One region of the Mesorhizobium sp. 113-1-2 genome, then DNA from elsewhere that is predicted to be linked to it. Evidence: predicted binding sites of a transcription regulator. Region 1 holds the regulator's gene; the other holds the start of a gene.
The links. The regulator LexA, encoded in region 1, represses DNA repair genes until DNA is damaged. The targets are predictions, from matches to a motif close to TGTTCNNNNTGTGTTCNG.
Positions count from the first base shown of each region.

Region 2: the regulator LexA is predicted to act here: its motif matches at 5,711-5,728, upstream of JN279_RS29310 (PA0069 family radical SAM protein).

Region 1 covers NZ_AP023242.1:4,598,328-4,608,107, reverse strand. The annotation lists gene JN279_RS22305 (ABC transporter substrate-binding protein) at 1-315, opposite strand, end outside; gene JN279_RS22300 (GntR family transcriptional regulator) at 469-1,242, shown strand; gene lexA (transcriptional repressor LexA) at 1,681-2,418, shown strand; gene JN279_RS22290 (ComEC/Rec2 family competence protein) at 2,412-4,865, opposite strand; gene gltX (glutamate--tRNA ligase) at 4,968-6,392, shown strand; gene gltA (citrate synthase) at 6,575-7,903, shown strand; gene lpxB (lipid-A-disaccharide synthase) at 7,935-9,107, opposite strand; gene JN279_RS22270 (LpxI family protein) at 9,100-9,780, opposite strand, start outside.
Region 2 covers NZ_AP023242.1:5,995,817-6,005,596, reverse strand. The annotation lists gene JN279_RS29345 (cell wall hydrolase) at 1-599, shown strand, start outside; gene JN279_RS29340 (AtpZ/AtpI family protein) at 855-1,262, shown strand; gene JN279_RS29335 (F0F1 ATP synthase subunit A) at 1,319-2,077, shown strand; gene JN279_RS29330 (F0F1 ATP synthase subunit C) at 2,141-2,365, shown strand; gene JN279_RS29325 (F0F1 ATP synthase subunit B) at 2,428-3,009, shown strand; gene JN279_RS29320 (F0F1 ATP synthase subunit B) at 3,020-3,511, shown strand; gene JN279_RS29315 (ribonuclease HII) at 3,633-4,328, opposite strand; gene JN279_RS29310 (PA0069 family radical SAM protein) at 4,482-5,636, opposite strand; gene JN279_RS29305 (glycosyltransferase) at 5,787-6,314, shown strand; gene JN279_RS29300 (hypothetical protein) at 6,461-7,435, shown strand; gene JN279_RS29295 (GFA family protein) at 7,425-7,859, opposite strand; gene moaB (molybdenum cofactor biosynthesis protein B) at 8,002-8,556, opposite strand; gene JN279_RS29285 (4-(cytidine 5'-diphospho)-2-C-methyl-D-erythritol kinase) at 8,558-9,445, opposite strand; gene JN279_RS29280 (membrane protein) at 9,472-9,657, opposite strand.

The DNA.
Region 1 (9,780 bases):
GGCGATCTGCGAGACCGGCGTGGTGATGGTGTAGATCAGCTTGGGCTGTTCCGCCTGCAGCTTGGCGATCATCTGCGGCACCAGCGATGCGTCGAAATTGGTATGGCTTTCCGTGTAGACGACGTCCTTGCCCTCGACAAAGCCATTGTCCGTCAGTGCCTTCTTGAAGCCGGCTATGGCAGCGTTGAGCTGCGGATGCTCGCCGAAATTGGCGATGCCGATGCGGATCTGATCGGCTGCGGCGCTCCCGGCGCTGAGCATCAATGCGCCCGCCAGGGCCAATCCCGACAGCCAAGCGGATTTCGACTTCAACATCATTTCCTCCCAGATTTGATCAGCGCCGCTCATAGGGCGGCAACTGCGGCGATCATGGTCAGTCCCTCGCCGCGTGTCAAACATTATATATAATTCTTGCCATGCCTCCACATCATATATAATTTTCGCAAGCCCGATGATGGACGGATCGCGATGCAGGATCAGAACAGCTCCACTAAGACCGAAGCGGCCTATCAGCTGCTGCGGCGCGATATCTTGACCACCCGCCTGATGCCGGGCGCGCCGCTCAAGCTGAGCGCGCTGCGCGCCACATACGGCGTCGGCTGGACGCCGCTGAGGGAAGCCTTGTCCCGACTTGAAGCCGAGCGCCTGGTCACCGCCATCAGCAATCGCGGCTTTGCCGTCGCTCCCGTGTCGCGCGCCGAGCTCGAGGATCTGGCGCGCGCAAGGATGGTTGTCGAAATGCCGCTGTTCCTGGAATCGATCGCGAATGGCGGCAGAGAATGGGAGGACGCGGTCGTCACCGCCCATTACCGGCTCTCGCGCTGCAAGACCGCGGTCGACGACCCTTCCGATGCGGCCGTCGACAAATGGGACGAGAGCCATGAGGCCTTCCATGCGGCGCTGCTGAGCGCGGCAACATCCAACTGGCTTTTGCGCTTCCGCTCGACGATCGCCGATCAGTTGCGGCGGCATCATCGTTTTCTCGGTCTGGCGCCGACATTGCGGGCGGCGGCCGGCCTCAAGGATGGCTATGGCGAGGCCATGGACGCCTTGCGCGAGGCGATCGCCATCGAGCATCACACCGAGATCATGGAAGCGGCGCTCGATCGCGATGTGGAGCGGGCAAAAGCGCTGATGACGGCGCATATCGGCTACACGCTGCACGTCTATGTGCACAGCGAAGACAATTGTGCCAATCCCTACACCGTACGCGCCGGCAGTCTGAAAGCGGTTTCCGGATGACCTTGCCGCGGCGCGTTATCTCCGGCGGCAATATCGATGCGGGCGCCTACGCCCAGGTTCTGGTCGGAGCGATGCCGGGAGCCTGAACGCGTTCTATCTCCGCATAGCCAGCGATTGTTGACGTTTTGATTTCGTTTCGTTCCGCCGAAAATGGATCCGTTCGCCATACAATCCACCCTGAGAATGCCTTTCAAACGCCTGATGCCAAACAGGATAAGAGGATAGGCCACAGGCTATTAACCATAATGATTTCAATGCACGTGCCGACGGTGGAGGTGGTCGGTTGACGCCTGCCACCTGGAGCGAAAATTTCTGAGGCTTTAACAAATTCACTAAACTTTAAACAGTTGCAGAACACAACTGGAACAGATAGTGTTTGTTCTGGGTTTGTTTTTCGATTCTGGTTCACACCCTTCGTTCAATGCCTTGGGGGCCGCCATGCTGACACGCAAGCAACATGAACTGCTGATGTTCATTCATGAACGGCTCAAGGAAAGCGGCATTCCGCCTTCCTTCGACGAGATGAAGGAAGCGCTCGATCTTGCCTCCAAGTCGGGGATCCATCGACTGATCACGGCACTGGAGGAACGTGGCTTCATTCGCCGGCTGCCGAACCGGGCACGCGCGCTGGAAGTGCTGCGGTTGCCGGATTCGATCGCGCCTGGCCTCAACGCGGCAAAGAAATTCTCGCCGAGCGTCATCCAGGGCAGTCTCGGTCAGGGCGGCCTTGGCCGCCAGATCAAGCCGGCACCATCGCGCCTGCCCTCAGCCGGCAATGATGACGACGCGGTCTCCGCCGTGTCGATCCCGGTGATGGGCCGTATCGCCGCCGGTGTGCCGATCGATGCCATCCAGCATCAGACGCATTCGATCTCGGTGCCCCCGGACATGATCATGGGTGGCGAGCACTATGCGCTGGAGGTCAAGGGCGACTCGATGATCGAGGCCGGCATCTTCGATGGCGACACGGTCATTATCCGCAACGCCGATACGGCAAGCCCGGGAGAGATCGTCGTCGCCCTGGTCGACGAGGAGGAAGCGACGCTGAAACGGTTCCGCCGCAAGGGCGCCTCGATTGCGCTCGAAGCCGCCAACCCGGCCTACGAGACGCGCATTTTCGGGCCCGACAGGGTCAAGGTGCAAGGCAAGCTGGTCGGGTTGATCCGGCGCTACTGAGCAGGAACGGCCGTCTTTTCAGGTTTTTGATAGGGCGCCAGCCCCCTCGCCTCGCGTGAAAATTTTCGCTGCGCATGCCAGGGCCGATACGGTCCATCCACCGCGAAACTGACGATTGGCGGACCGGTCGCCGATTGGCGGTCGAAGAAGACGGCGGCACTGCCCTTTCGGGCCAGTTGCCGTTTGGTAACGACAAGAACCAGCGGATTGTGGCAGGCATCATAGCCTGTCGCGTCATTGACGACGATCAGATCGGCAAAACCGCAGGCCTTCCAGGTGGCCTTGCGGTCTTCGACATGTGCGATGATCGCACCCGATGGGTGCCGGGCAAGACAGACACCATCCGTGCAATAGAATGGCGCTCCAGGCGGGAGGTTGACGGCATCGGCAATGCCGAATTGCCCGTCCGCCTTGTCGAACATCTCCGGCGCGACGATGGTTTCGGACACCAGCGCGCGTTTCCAATTGTCGACGGTGAACTCGTTCGGGCGAGCCCGGCTGACCGCGAGTTCGCCGCCGCCGATCGGTAGCGCGACCAGCCGCGCATCTTCCGAGATAAGCACATCTGGCGTGCGCGTATCCGACACCGTCAACAGTCCGGCAAGCGCGAAGGGCAGTGCCGCGAGCCGCAGCCATGTCGTCGCCATCGTCGCGATGACCAGGGCAATCGTCACTAGCAGGACGGAGTGCTGCGAAATCAGCCCGACCGCATCGACGGGAGAGCGTTCCGATATCCACGCCGATATGGCGATCATCGCCGTCAGGCCTTTGCCCATCAAGTGGAGAAAGGGCCCGTCCAAACCAAAGGGCATTGTCAAAGCACTGACAACCGCCAGAAACATGACGACTGAGACAATTGGCATGATAGCCAGATTTGCGAACAGGCTGAGCGGCGACACACGCTGGAAGTGCCATATTGCAAACAGCGCCGTGGCACTGCCGGCAATGATGGACGTCATCGCCACCCCTCCTGTGAGCGCGAGGAATTTTCGAGCGAGAAAGCCCGGTAGCGATCGCTTCGGCGGTGGCGGCCTTGCCTTTCCCGCGCGGTGATCAGCCCAGCCTGCATAGGCACCGACCAAAGCCGCAGTCGCAGCGAACGACATCTGGAAGCTTGGGCCGACGACTTCATGCGGCGACACCACGATGACGGCGATCGCTGAGATCGCCAAATTGCGCATCGTCAGCGCCGCGCGATCAAACAGCACGGCAATCAGCATCACCCCCAGCATGATGAAGCTGCGTTCGGCGGCGACGACAACACCGGAAATGACGAGATAGGCGGCGATCGAGAACAGGGCTGCAGCAGCGGCGTATTTCTTCACCGGCCGGCGCGCGGAAAAGTCCGGAAACAGCGCGAAAGCCCCGCGCAGCAGACCCATGATGGTGCCGGCGACCAGCGCCATATGCAGTCCGGAAATGGAGATGATGTGGTAGATGCCGGTGCGCCGCATCGCTTCGTTGATTTCATCGGGAATGCCGGCCCGCACGCCGACGATCAGCGCCGCCGCGATCTCGCCTTCGGCACCGCCGACCGTGGCCCGGATATGATCGGCAATGGCTTCACGGGCGTTTTCTATGCCGGAGAAAAGGCGGGCCGTGAGCGGCATCTCACCATCATCGGCTGCGACAAGCTTTGGATTGCCGAGAAAGAAGCCGCTGCCGCCAATGCCGGCGAAATAGCTGTCGAAGGAGAAATCGTAGCTGTCCGGCCGCACGGGACCGGTTGGCGGCAACAGTTTGGCATAGCCGGTGACCAGGGAGCCGGCAGTCATGTCCGCCGGGATATTGCGCGCTGAAAGCCGGACCCTTTCCGGCGCATAGCGCAGTGTCGGCCGCGCGGTCGACGTCACGTCGATGGTCAGCCGGATGCGGCCGGTCTCCATCCGGTCGAGCGAAACGACGCGGCCGGTCACTTGCGTAGAGATTTCCGAACCCAGCATCTGGGTGCCCGCCCGCCATGTCTCGACCTTGGCGGCAAGCAGGCCAAGCGCGCACAACAATGCCGCCATGAAGCCCAGGTGGGTTTTCGGCCAGGAGCGCGAGACAAGCGCGCAGATCGCCATCAGCACGACGAGCGCGACAGGTCTTGCGAAGTCGGGCTCCGCCGACAGCGAATAATAGCCGATCGCTCCAGCAGCCAGACAGACCGGCACCAGCAGGAAGGCGATGCCCCGGTCAAGCTCCAGTTCCGCTGCCATCGCCACGCTATGGCGCAGGCGAGGCAGGGAGACCTGGCCGAGTTGCCGCCGGACACGCACAATCCGGCCCAAGACAGGGGACGGAAGTGGCGCCGGAACATCCGCCTGCAGCGGTTGGCTGCCTGGCGCAGGCACAACGGGTGATGGCGGCAGTGAGGTTGGCGACGGGATCGCAAACAGGGATCGCTCGCTGACGCCAACACTAGCGTCCTCGCCCCGATCCAAGCCCCGCCCTCGTCCAGCCATCGGGTCTGCCCCTTGCACCCCTGACGCCCTATGCTACATGAACGCCGGGCGCGCGAAAGTCCGCGCAGCCGCACCCCGCTTCAGATGGTTTCCGAGAGTTTCATGTCCGACAAGGTCGTCACCCGTTTTGCCCCCTCGCCCACCGGCTATCTGCATATCGGTGGGGCGCGCACGGCGCTGTTCAACTGGCTGTACGCCAAGCACACCGGCGGCACGATGGTGCTGCGCATCGAGGATACCGACCGCGAACGCTTTAACGAGGCGGCTACCCAGGCCATTCTGGATGGACTGACCTGGCTTGGGCTTTCCTGGGACGGCGAGGCCATATCGCAGTTCGAGCGTGCGCCGCGCCATCGCGAGGTGGCTGAGGAACTCGTGCGTCTGGGTAAGGCCTATTACAGCTACGAGACACCGGCCGAGCTGGAGGCCATGCGCGAGGCAGCACGCGCCAAGGGCCTGCCGCCGCGCTACAACGGCCAGTGGCGCGATCGCGACCCCTCCGAGGCGCCTGCGGGCGTCAAGGGCGCCATCCGCATCAAGGCGCCAACCGAGGGCGAGACGGTCGTGCACGACCGCGTCCAGGGCGAGGTGCACTTCCCCAACAAGGATCTCGACGACTTCATCATCCTGCGCTCGGACGGCAACCCGACCTACATGCATGCCGTCGTCGTCGACGATCACGACATGGGTGTCACGCATATCATCCGCGGTGATGACCACCTGACCAATGCCGCCCGCCAGACCGTGATCTACAACGCCATGGGCTGGGACGTGCCGTCGATGTCGCACATCCCGCTGATCCATGGCGCCGACGGCGCCAAGCTGTCGAAGCGCCACGGCGCACTCGGCGTCGAGGCCTATCGCGCCATGGGCTACCTGCCGGAGGCGCTGCTCAACTATCTCGCGCGCCTGGGCTGGAGCCATGGCGACGACGAGATCATGTCGATCAAGGACATGATCTCCTGGTTCGACATCGGCGACGTCAACAAGGGCGCGGCCCGCTTCGACTTCGCCAAGCTGGAAGCGATCAACGGCGCGCATATGCGCCGCATGGCCGACGCGGAGCTGTTCGATATCTTGATCGCCACTTTGCCCTATCTCGAGGGTGGCCCGGCGATGGCCGCACGTCTCAACGACAAGAACAAAGCGCAGTTGCTGGCAGCCCTTCCAGGCCTGAAGGAGCGCGCCAAGACGCTGGTCGAGCTCGTCGATGGCGCGGCCTTTCTGTTTGCCACGCGCCCGCTGGCGCTCGACGAGAAAGCAGCGCTTCTGCTCAATGACGATGCCCGCAAGATCCTGCGTGGCGCTCACGAAGCTTTGAACGTGCTTTCCAGCGACTGGACGGCTGCCGCGGCGGAAGCCGCGATCCGCGACTATGCGCTGGCCGGTGGCCACAAGCTTGGCGCCGTGGCCCAACCGCTGCGGGCCGCGCTGACCGGCAAAAGCACCTCGCCGGGCGTGTTCGACGTGCTTGCCGTGCTTGGGCGCGAGGAGAGCCTTGCGCGCATAGCGGATCAAATCGATTAGGAGCAAACGGCCCAAGAAGATTGGCATTGAAAGGCGCGTTTCGCAGTGCAACATTAGGCCTTGGCCCAATCTGGCACGCACCTCCTAAAATGCGGTGGCGAATACGCGCATTGCGGTGATTTCGACGTGTCGCTCTGCAGAATTTGCCTTTGCCGGCATGAGGAAACAACAAGGAGTTTGCAATGACCGAAGCTGCGAAAAAACTGGATGTGGGCGGCGCGAACCAAGAGGCTACGGCAACGCTTCAATTCGCCGGCAAGACCCATGAATTCAAGGTGCGAAGCGGCTCCGTCGGACCCGACGTCATCGACATCGCCTCGCTCTACAGCACGACCGGCGCCTTCACCTATGACCCCGGCTTCACCTCGACGGCAAGCTGCGAGTCCGAGATAACCTTCATCGACGGCGATGCCGGTATTCTTCTCCACCGCGGCTATCCGATCGACCAGCTGGCCGAACACGGCGACTTCCTCGAAGTCTGCTATCTCCTGCTCTACGGCGAACTGCCGACCAAGGCGCAGAAGGACGATTTCGATTACCGCGTGACGCGCCACACAATGGTGCACGAGCAGATGTCGCGCTTCTTTACCGGCTTCCGCCGCGATGCGCATCCGATGGCGGTGATGTGCGGCGTGGTCGGCGCGCTCTCGGCCTTCTATCACGACTCCACTGACATCTCCGACCCGTACCAGCGCATGGTCGCTTCCATGCGGCTGATCGCCAAGATGCCGACGATCGCGGCCATGGCCTACAAGTACCACATCGGCCAACCCTTCATTTACCCGAAGAACGATCTCGGTTTCGCGGCAAACTTCCTGCACATGTGCTTTGCCGTGCCGTGCGAGGAGTACAAGATCAACCCGGTTCTGGCCCGCGCCATGGAGCGCATCTTCATCCTGCACGCCGATCACGAGCAGAATGCCTCGACCTCGACGGTTCGCCTCGCCGGCTCGTCGGGCGCCAACCCGTTCGCCTGCATCGCCGCCGGCATCGCTTGCCTGTGGGGCCCGGCGCATGGCGGCGCCAATGAAGCCGCGCTCAACATGCTGGGCGAGATCGGCCATGTCGATCACATCCCGGAGTTCATCGCCCGCGCCAAGGACAAGAACGACCCGTTCCGGCTGATGGGCTTTGGCCACCGCGTCTACAAGAACTATGATCCTCGTGCGAAAATCATGCAGAAGACGGCGCACGAGGTTCTGGGCGAACTCGGCATCAAGGACGATCCGCTGCTCGACATCGCCATGGAACTGGAAAAGATCGCGCTGACCGATCCTTATTTCATCGAGAAGAAGCTCTACCCGAATGTCGACTTCTATTCCGGCATCACGCTGAAGGCGCTGGGCTTCCCCACCACCATGTTCACCGTGCTGTTCGCGGTCGCCCGCACCGTCGGCTGGATCGCGCAGTGGAAGGAGATGATCGAGGATCCGCGCCAGAAGATCGGCCGGCCGCGCCAGCTCTATACCGGCGCGCCGGAGCGCGATTACGTGCCGATCGCCAAGCGCTGACCGAGTCTGCTTGAATCGAAAAAGGCGCCTCTCAGGGCGCCTTTTTCATATGACGAAGCACAACGCTCGCCGCGAGTTCGCCGGATGGCTTGTCGGTCGCCATGCGCCTGGCGATCTCGGCAAAGCCGTCCTTCTGCCAGGCGCGCATGCCGCTGTCGGCGAACAACGCTTCCAGTTGGCGAGCCAGATTGTTCGCCTTGACGTACTCGTTGTAGAACTCCGGGATAAGCGCACGATCCGCGATCAGATTGGGCAGCAGCGCCGACCAGACGGAAACGAAATAGGGTGCTACGGCACGGGCGATAGGATCGAGCCTGTAGCACGAGACCATCGGCACACCGGCCAACGCCAGTTCCAGCGACACGGTTCCCGATGCGATCAGCGCGGCATCGGCCTTGCCGAAAGCCTGCCATTTGCGTTGCGGATCCACGATGATTTCAGGTTTTTCATCCCAACGATTGACCGAGGCTTTGACGAGGTCGGCGACATGCGGAACCGTCGGCAGCAGCAGCCGCAGACGATGTCCGCGTCCGCGCAGCATCGATACGGTCTCACCGAACGTGTCGACCAGCCGCCGCACCTCGCCGCGCCGCGAGCCGGGCAGGACCAGCAATGTCTTGATGCGGTCCTGGGCAAGATCGCGCGGCAAGGCCTGCGCCTTCTGGGCGGCGAGCACACCCGCATCATGCGTGAGGCGATGCCCGACATAGGTTCCGGGCGGGCCGCCCAGCCGCTCGAGTTCCTTCACCTCGAACGGCAGGATGCAGAGGATATGGTCGACATAAGGCTTCATCGCCACCGCCCTGCCCGGCCGCCAGGCCCAGACGCTCGGACAGACGTAGTGGATGATCGGTATCGACGGATTGGCCGCGCGCACCTTCCTGGCGACGCGCAAGGAAAAGTCGGGGCTGTCGATGGTGACCAGGCAATCCGGCTTTTCCTCAGCGATGGTTTTGGCCAGTTGGCCGATCCGCCTGAAAAGGCGCGGCAGATCGCGCAGGACGGCACTGAAACCCATCAGCGCGATCTCGCCGGCGTCGAAGGGCGACACCAGGCCCAATTCCCCGAGATGGCGGCCGCCGAGGCCGACGAGTTGCACCTGGCGGCCTGTTGCCTGGCGAAGCGAACGCACAATATCGGCGCCAAGCAGATCGCCCGATTCTTCACCCGCAACGATCGCGATCTTCAGCGCCTTGTCAGCCATGCGCCGGCTCCGCTGCGGCCAGGCCAACGATGAACAGGCCGAGCTCATTGGCGCGCGACAGGGTTGCGGGACCTTCGAGGATCAGCGAGCGCCCTGCCTCGACGGCAATGCCGGCGAGCCTGGCCGCATGCGCTGCTTCGACCGTCTGTGGTCCTATGGACGGAAGATCAGCGCGCAGTTCCTGACCTGGCTTGGCGCATTTGACCAGCACACCGCGCGTCTTGCCGGCGATGCGGCCGTGGCCTCGCAAGAGTTTTGCGCGGTCGAGCAATCCGGCCGTGCCCTCGATACCCTCGAGCGCGATGGTCCGGCCGCCGACCGCGACCGCCGCCTGGCCGATATCCAGCGCGCCGATGGCCTTTGCCGCGGCAAAGCCCGCCTCAATGTCGCGCCAGTCGGACTTCTGAGGCTCCACCTTGGTCAAGGTCCCTTCGGCTGCGACAAGGTTCGGCACGATTTCGTGGGCACCCACGACCTTTATCCCCCGTGCTTCGAGGCCTCGCGCTACCACTTTCAACAGCCCATCGTCGCCGCGCGCCAGTGCCATCACGACAACCGGTATCACTGCCAGTAGGCTGAGGCTTGGGCGCAGGTGCGTCAGCCTTGGTCGGCGCTTGATCTCGCCGGCAAGCACAAGATGGGTGATCCGATGTCGTTTGAGCAAGGGAACAAG
Region 2 (9,780 bases), 1.4 Mb from region 1:
CTTTGGTGAACAACGACCATCCCGACGTCCTGGCGACGGCCTATGCGCAATCCGAGCCGGACTATGCCAAGGCTTCGCCCTTCGAAGCCCTGCTGCAGGACGAGCAGCCCAACAGCGGCCGCTTCATTCCGCCGATGGCCAAGGGCGACCATTGGTGGATCCAGAACCCGCTGCCGGCCAGCGTCTTCTCCAAGCCCGAGCAAAAATGCCTGGCCAATGGCATCTATTTCGAGGCAAGGAGCGAATCCGTTCGCGGCCAGGCTGCCGTTGCCCAGGTCATCCTCAACCGCGTGCGCAATCCGGCCTATCCGAATTCGATCTGCGGCGTCGTCTACCAGAACGATAGCTGGTTCAACCGCTGCCAGTTCTCCTTCGCTTGTGACGGCAGGAAGAAGCGCATCGACGATCCTGCCGCCTACAAGACCGCGCAGGACATCGCCATGGCCGTCACCGCCGGCAAGATCTTCATCCCCGAGGTCGGATCGTCGACCCACTACTATGCCCAATATGTCCATCCGGGCTGGGCGCGCACGATGCAGAAGATGACCAAGATCGGCCTGCATATCTTCTACCGCACCTATGGCGGCGGCTGGAGTTGAGGGGCCCCGGCTGCTGGTCTTTCCGACCGGCCACAGGCTCAATCGGGCAGCCATTGCCGGGGGGATTCGTGCAACGCATCCCCATCATCGCGGCGGGCACGATGTCGCACCTCCTTAATTCATTGATTTTATTGCCTAAAATACATGGCAATGATCTTCCGCCCGTGGCTTGACGGGCGCAAACCCTCTAACTATGTTGCCGGCGACTTTAGAAGCGGACGGACGGTGACGGTCTGACCGGGCAGGGGGGTTGCGATGGCCGACAAGAATGGGCCAGACGGAACCGGAGAAACCGGCCGCGGCAATCAGCATGAAACCGGCATCCGCGACGAGGATCTTGAGCGACGTCGGCGTGAACTTGAAGCATCGCTTGCGACAAGGCTGCCGAACCGGCTCGAGGGGAAAGACGACGCGAAAGCGGGCAGTGCGGCCGGTTATGGCCAGGCGGTCAAGCTCTCCAGCGAATTTATCGCTGGCGTGGTGGTGGGCGCCGGCATCGGCTGGATCATCGACCGTATGGCGGGGACATCGCCGTGGGGTCTGATCGTTTTCCTGCTGCTTGGTTTTGGCGCCGGTATACTCAATGTCATGCGTTCCGCGGGCGTTGTGGCAGAATTCGGACAGGGCGATAAATCGCGCTCTGGCCGGGACGACAGCAAATAGCCGCCCTGGTGCGGCAATGATAATTTGGCCGTACGCGGCATTGACGGGGTTAGAACGTGGCAGCTGACAAGGTCGATCCGATCCACCAGTTCCATATCATCAAGCTGATTCCGATTAACATCGGCGGCTACGACCTGTCCTTCACAAATTCGGCATTGTTCATGGTCGCGACCGTGATCGTCGCGGCCGCCTTCCTCTATCTCACCACATCCAGCCGCAGCCTGGTTCCCGGTCGGCTTCAGTCGATCTCGGAAATGGCCTACGAATTCGTCGGCAACATGTTGCGCGATGCCGCCGGCACGCAGGGCATGAAGTTCTTCCCGCTTGTGTTTTCGCTGTTCATGTTCGTGCTGGTCGCCAATCTGCTCGGCCTGTTCCCCTATTTCTTCACCATCACCAGCCACATCATCGTCACCTTCGGCCTCGCCATCCTGGTGATTGGCACCGTCATCGTCTACGGCTTCATGAAGCACGGTCTGGGCTTCCTCAAGCTGTTCGTGCCGAAAGGCGTGCCCCTCGTGATGATGGTGCTTGTCGTTCCGATCGAGGTGATTTCCTTCGTCTCGCGCCCGATCAGCCTCTCGGTTCGTCTGTTCGCCAACATGTTGGCCGGCCATATCACGCTGAAGGTGTTTTCGGGCTTCGTCGTCAGCCTCTCCGCGCTCGGCGCGGTCGGCGTGGCGGGCTCGATCCTGCCGCTGGCCATGGCGGTGGCGCTGACGGCGCTGGAACTGCTGGTCGCCTTCCTGCAGGCTTACGTCTTTGCGGTGTTGACCTGCATGTACCTCAACGACGCCCTGCACCCCAGCCACTAAATTTCACCGGCGCGTGACGCCAATTACAATCTGCAACGACAACGGAACCACAAGGAGTTTGACATGGAAGTAAATGCAGCAGCTGCAATCGGCGCCGGCATCGCTTGCCTGGGCATGGGTGGCGCGGGCATCGGCCTGGGCAACATCTTCGGTAGCTATCTCTCGGGCGCGCTGCGCAATCCGTCGGCTGCCGATGGCCAGTTCGGCCGCCTGATTTTCGGCTTTGCCGTGACCGAAGCTCTGGGCATCTTCTCGCTCCTGATCGCGCTCCTCCTGGTGTTCAAGTAAGAAACACAGGCTGACGAAGGGGGGCGCATGGTGCGACCTTACCTTATGGACAGGGGAATGAGATGTTCGTGACATCTGCCTTTGCGGAAGAGACCGCGCCCGCCGTGACGGAAGGCGACACGCATTCCGGCACCGGCGTGCCTGCCGAAGCGCACGGCACGTTCCCGCCATTCGATCCGGCGACGTTTCCGTCACAGCTTCTGTGGCTGGCGATCACTTTCGGGCTGTTCTACCTCTTCTTGAAGAAGGTAGCGATGCCGCGCGTTGGCGGCATCATCGATGTCCGCAACGATCGCATCAGCCAGGATCTTGATCAGGCGTCGAAGTTGAAGGGCGAGGCCGATGCCGCCGTTGCTGCTTACGAGCAGGAACTGGCGGAGGCCAAGAAGAACGCCAGCTCGATCGGCCAGCAGGCCGCCGATGCGGCCAAGGCGGAAGCCGAAACCGCGCGCAAGAAGATCGAGTCCGCTCTCGACGAGAAGCTTGGCGAGGCCGAGGCGCGCATCTCTTCCATCAAGGCCAACGCCATGAAGGAAGTCGGCAGCATCGCCGAAGACACCGCTTCGGCGATCGTCGAAGCCCTGGTCGGCGGCAAGGCCAGCAAGGCCGAGATCGCGGCCGCGGTCAAATCCGTGGCCCGGTGAGGAGCGCATCATGGACGCTACATCTCTCGCAACGCTCTGGGCCACGATTGCCCTGATCATCTTCCTTGGCATCGCTATCTACATCAAGGTGCCCGGCCTGATCGCCAAGGCGCTTGATGCCCGCGCCGCCAGAATCAGCAGCGAGCTCGACGAGGCCCGCAAGCTGCGCGACGAAGCCCAGCAATTGCTTGGCCAGTACAAGAAGAAGCGCAAGGAAGCCGAGCAGGAGGCTGCCGACATCGTCGCTGCCGCCAAGCGCGAAGCCGAAATGCTCGCCGCCGAGGCGCACAAGAAGACCGAGGATTACGTTGCCCGGCGCACCGCGCTTGCCGAACAGAAGATCGGTCAGGCCGAGCGCGATGCGGTGGCCGAGGTGCGCGCCAGCGCCGTCGACATCGCCGTCGAAGCCGCCCGCGCGCTGCTCGCCGCCAAGGTCGACGTCAAGGCCGGAGCCGACCTGTTCAAGGCTTCGCTCGCGGATGTGAAGGCCAAGCTGAACTGAGCCGACAAGATTTGAAAATCAAAAAAAGCCGCCCGGGCAACCTGGCGGCTTTTTTGTTGGCGATGCGTCAAAGCGGCTAATCTCCCCCACAAGGGGGAGATCAGCTAAATCGCCGTCCGGCTCAATCCAGTCCGGCCAGGCTCTCTTCTTCCGCCACCTCGGCTCCGCCCAGCCGGAACGGCGCGAACGACACGCGGTGCAGGCGCGCGACCGGGCCATGCGCCTCGATGGCCGTGCGGTGGCGTGCGGTGGCGTAGCCCATATGGACCTCGAAGCCGTAGCGGTCGTGGTGGCTGCCGCAGCCGCACATCATGCGGTCGCGCATCACCTTGGCGACGATCGAGGCGGCGGCGATCGATTGCGAGCGCTGGTCGCCCTTGATCAGCGCACGGCCGTCGCAAGGCAACCCCGGCGGCACGTCGCGGCCGTCGGCCAACGCGAGCTTCGGCCGAACCGACAGCCCGACCAGGGCGCGGCGCATCGCCTCGAGGCTGGCCTTCAGGATATTGCCGCCGTCAATGCCTTCGGCGCTGATCGAGGCCATCGAAACCGCCTGCGCCGAACCAAGAATGCGCAGGAACAGCGCCTCGCGCTGCAAATGGCTGAGCCGTTTTGAATCGTCGAGGCCTTCGGGGATGTTGGCGGGGTCGAGCACGACAGCCGCGGCGACCACAGGCCCGGCCAGCGGACCGCGGCCGGCCTCGTCCATCCCCGCGACCGGCCATAGCCCGTCAGCCATCGCCTTCGTCTCGAAGGAGAAATCGGGTTTCTCGACGATTTCGAAGAGAAGCGGAGAATCGGAACGCGCGCGAGCCATGTTGCGGCGAGGTTCGCATCGGCTCCGATTCTCCGCAAGTCCCTCCGGGTCGGGTGGGGCGCCGGACCGGGAGGGCACCGTCTGCAGGCCGGGGCGGGCCGGACGGGATTTTGTACGCCGTGGCAGGTCAAACCGCCGCGGCGAATTGCGTTCTCAGAGCAGCATCAGCTGCTCCTGGTCCTTTCCGGCGGCGACGAACTGGTCGGTGCGCAGCGTGCGCCGCTCGGCATTGATGCCGAGCCGCTTGGCGGTGATCTCGAAACGGCGGCCGATCTGCCAAGCATAGGGTCCGGCGCCCTTCATGCGCTTGCCCCATTCCGAATCGTAGTCCTTGCCGTCGCGCATCGAGCGGATCAGCGACATCACGTGGCGGTAGCGGTCGGGATAGTGGCGCAGCAGCCAGTCCTTGAAGATCGGGCTGACTTCCAGCGGCAGGCGCAGCACGACATAACCCGCCTCGCGCGCGCCGGCGGCTCGTGCCGAATCGAGGATCCGCTCCATCTCCTGGTCGGTGAGGCCGGGGATGATCGGCGCCACCATGACCGAAGTCGGAATGCCTGCATCCGAGAGCTGCCGGATCGCTTCGAGCCGCTTGGTCGGCGTCGATGCGCGGGGCTCCATCGTCCTGGCCAGCATGCGGTCCATCGTCGTCACCGACAGCGCCACTTTGGCCAGTCCGCGTTCGGCCATGCGCGACAAGATGTCGATGTCGCGCGTCACCAGAGCGGATTTGGTGACGATGCCGACCGGATGGCCGCGCGCTTCCAGCACTTCCAGGATCTCGCGCATGATCCGGTACTGTTTCTCGATCGGCTGGTAGGGATCGGTGTTGGTGCCAATGGCAATGGTGCGCGGCTGGTAGCCGTCCTTCGACAGTTCCTTGTCGAGCAACCGCGCCGCATCCGGCTTGGCGAACAGTTTTGATTCGAAATCCAGCCCCGGCGACAGGCCCATGAAGGCGTGCGTCGGCCGTGCGAAACAATAGACGCAGCCATGTTCGCAGCCGCGATAGGGGTTGATCGACCGGTCGAAGGAAATGTCGGGCGATTCGTTGCGGGTGATGATGGTGCGCGGCTTTTCCACCTGCACCTCCGTCTTGAACGGCGGCAGTTCCTCCAGCGAGCTCCAGCCATCGTCGAAGACATGCCGGCTGACCGGTTCGAAGCGGCCGGACGGATTGATGCCCGCCGAGCGGCCACGGTTGCGGTCCGGACGGATGCGCATGCCACTTTGCTCGATCATCGCATTGGCCATCTCGGCGCGTCCTGCCCCGAAGGCTGCAATGTCGGCACGCACGATCGGTTCCATCTTGGCCCGCTCCCAGGGACTGTCCATGTTGTTTCGAATCGCTCTGTTCATGAAATTATTCCTATTTTGCTGATGAGAACAAAGCAAGAACTTTTTATGCTGCGCCGCAAAAACTGGCGCTGTGCGCGGCTTTCCGCTATTCGGCTAAATATGCTCAGTGTTCTCATCGAAACGCGTAATGACGAGGAGGCTCTCGCCCGCACGCTCGCCTCGCTGATTGGCGGCGCGGTCGAGGGCGTGGTGCGCGACGTCATCGTCTGCGACACCGGCTCCACCGACCAGACGCATCATGTCGCCGAGCATGCCGGTTGCCACTATGTGGCGAGTGGCGGTATCGCATCCGGCATCCGGCAGGCCAAGGGTGACTGGCTGTTGCTGCTGGAACCGGGCGCGCGGCTGGTGGAGGGCTGGATCGAAGCGGTCGTCGTCCACACGGCGAAGCAAACCATGGCGGCGCGATTTTCTCGCGCACGCGGCAGCCGCACACCGTTCCTGGCTCGCGTCTTTTCAGGAAACCGTGCGCTCGCCGAAGGGCTGGTGATCAGCAAGCGGCAGGCCGCGTCCTTGTCGAAGAGCGCCGGCAGCGCCGAGGCTCTGGCACGCGGCCTGGCGACAAAGAGGCTCGACGCCGAGATCTGGGTGGCGCCGCCGAAGCAGCAGCACCGCGCCCCGAAGTGATTTTTTGCATCTGCTCTGTCCATTGTGCATTGCACAAAACCTGACGCGGGGTTAGCCTTTCCCCGAGGTGGATGAATTGGGTTTGGGTCATGCGAGTGGTGGGCACCGATGCGGCATCGGGTGTCGCCCTCATAGAAGAGGACCCGATGAACCTTTCAACCCCTGACAAATCCGGCGCCGCCAGTCTCGAGGCCATTGCGCGCAATGGCAGCCTGCTGCGGCGCATCGCCGTACGCATTCCGACCTATCTCACGGACCTGCGCGAAAACCCTGCCTGGCTGCCGATGTTCATGCTGGCGCGCACCATGCCCGGCCGCCGGATGCATTGGCTGGGGGCAAAGCGCGCCCGTCCCGCCGACACTATTGGGAATACGATGTTTTCCGGTGTCGAGCGTGCAGCGGTGGTCGATGCGCTGCGTTCCGACGGCCTGTTTTCAGGCCTGGTCCTGCCGCCGGAAATCCACGAAGAGATCGCGGATTTCGCGGGGCGCACGCCGTGCTTCGGCAATTTCGACCGTCGTCTCGAATTCATGCCGGGCGAGCATGCGCAGGCCGAGAAACGCCTGGGCCGATCGCTGCTCAGCGGACACTATTTCGAGCGCATCCTTGATTGCCCAGCCGCTCTCGCCATCCAGCGCGATCCGCTGCTTCTCGACATCGCCGCGCACTATCTCGGCGCTCAGGCGAAACTGATCACGACGCGCGTCTGGTGGAGCTTTCCGACCGGCGAGGCTTCGGACGCCGACAAGAACCTTGCCTCGCTCGGCAAATATCATTTCGACCTCGATGACTGGCGCATGCTGAAATTCTTCTTCTACCTCAAGCCTGTCGATGCCGACACCGGTCCGCATGTCTATGTCCGGGGCAGCCATAGGCGCCGCGCCATCAAGCATCAACTGACCCTGCTGGTCGGCCATCCCGCCCAGGAGGTGCTGGACGTCTATGGTGAGCAAAGCCCGGTGACGCTGACCGGAGGGGCTGGCCTCGGCTTTGTCGAAGATCCGTTCGGGTTCCACATGGGCACCGTGCCGGCGCGCACGCCGCGGCTGATGATGGAAGTCGGCTTCGGCGTTTCGCGCCCCTCGCGCCGGCGCTTTCACGGCGAGCCGGTCATCCGGTAAAGGCGGACCGGATCTCCACCGGCATCCAGCGCGCACGTCGCCGGGCAATGCGGCTTGCCCTGCTCTCGGCATCATAGTCCACGGCGACCGGTTCGCGGCTGAACTGCAACCGGTCGTCCAGGGCATTGACGATGGCGATCGCCCTTGGATCCCTGTCATCGGTGGTGACCGCCGCGACGTAGACACCGCAGCCCCGGCAGATCAAATACTCGGCTGTACGCAGTCCGAACCGGTATCTGTGCAATCGGGCTTCGTCCTCGACCGAGACGGTCAATCGTCCGTCCGGATCGGCGAGGGCGCGCGAGCCATGCTTGATGCAGAACGCGCATTGGCAGGCGCGGATTTCGATTTGTGAAGGATCGAGCTTGGTTGAAAATCGAAGGCGTATGTTGCCGCAATGGCATCCGCCGATATGCTCGCTCATCGCATCGTCCTTGTCGTGATCGGCTATGGCCCTTCCACGAAAAGGTACTTTCTCCGGTATCCGGTTTGGAATGGCGTTTCGAAGGCACGAACGCCGTTTCGCCTGGCAAACACGGCGTGAAACCGGGACTTGCCCTCGGCTTTTACGGAGCCGACTTGCCGCGCCGCAGATGTTCGTCCAGGCGCGGCATGATCTCGACGAAATTGCAGGGCATGTGCCGGTAGTCGAGCTGCGCCTTGAGGATACCGTCCCAGGCGTCCTTGCAGGCGCCGGGCGAGCCCGGCAGAACGAAGACGAAAGTGGCGTTGACGACGCCGCCGGTAGCCCGGCTCTGGATCGTCGACGTGCCGATCTTGTCGTAGGAAATGCGGTGGAACACTTCCGAAAAGCCGTCCATTCGCTTTTCGAAGATCGGCTCCAGCGCCTCCGGCGTCACGTCGCGCCCAGTGAAGCCGGTGCCGCCGGTGGTGATGACGACATCGATGGCCTTGTCGCGCGACCACGCCAGCACCGTGTCGCGGATCTTGTCGCGGTCATCGGTGACGATGTCGCGGGCGGCCAGGATGTGGCCGGCCTCGGTGATGCGGTCGGCCAGCGTCTGGCCGGATTTGTCGTCGGCAAGGCTTCGCGTGTCGGAAACCGTCAGCACCGCGATGCGCACGGGCATGAACGAACGGCTCTCGTTAATCCCAGCCATTTCACTCAGCCTCCGATGACATGCTGCGCGTCGCCGCGACGAACCAGTCGGGCTGGCGGCTGCGGATTTCGGCCGCCGCGCGCTTGGCGACATTGCCGGTTTCGAACAGGCCAAAGCAGGTCGCGCCCGATCCGGACATGCGGGAAAAGCCAGATCCGGCCTTGTCAAGCCACGAAAGCGCCCGGCCGATGGCGGGCTGCAGCGCAAGCGCAGCCGGTTCGAGATCGTTGCGGGTGACATCCAGCCAGTTGCGCAGGCTGTGAAAGTCGATGCGGCGCGGCAGCGGCGGCAGGGGCTCGTTGTCGCGGTGGGAAAGGGCCGCGAACACGTCGGCCGTGGAGACCGGCGTGCCGGGATTGACCAGCACCAGTCCCAGCGCCGAGAAATCCGGCACGATCGACAGCGCTTCACCGATGCCGCGCGCCACCAGCGGCTTTGCCGCCAGGCACATCGGCACATCGGCGCCGAGCGAGAGGCCGATCCGCGCCAGTTCGGCGCCGCCCATGTCCAGGCCCCATGTCTGCGCCAGTCCGCGCAGCACGGCCGCCGCGTCGCTCGACCCGCCGCCGACGCCGGAGGCGACCGGCAGGTTCTTTTCCAGCTTTATGGCGACAGATGGGGTGCGCTCGGGGCCGGCCTCCCGTCGCAAGGCATCGCGCGCCTTGAGCACAAGATTGCCGGCGTCGAGCGGAACCGCCGGCGCATAGCGGCCGGACACAGTAAAATCGTCGCTGTCGGCGAGCGCGATCTCGACCCGGTCGCCAAAACGCGTGAACACCGCAAGGCTGTCGATCAGATGATAGCCGTCAGGCCGCCTGCCGGTGACATGCAGCGCCAGATTGATCTTGGCGTGCGCGTGCCAGATGCGCGAACCGATCTCGGTGTCCACGGCGTCAGTCGTATGGAGGATGATGCTCAGTCCTTGGCCAGCCGGTATTCGCCGGTCTTCGGATCCTTGACCAGCGTTCCCATCGCGCCATTGGCCGCCTGCTTTTCGGTGCGCCGCACCTTGGCCGTCACGCGCTCGGCCTCGCGCACGAAGGTGCGGTAGCCGAAATAGGCGGCGACGCCAACGACGGTGAAGAAAATGATCTGCGGCATGCCAAAACTCCTCCCACGCTGGGCCGGCGAAGGCGGCCGGTTGGGTCGGTTAATGCATGTCGCCCAAAACTGTGTTCTGTTTTGGGAAAACGACATGCATAGGACTTCAAGCTTTCATGCTAG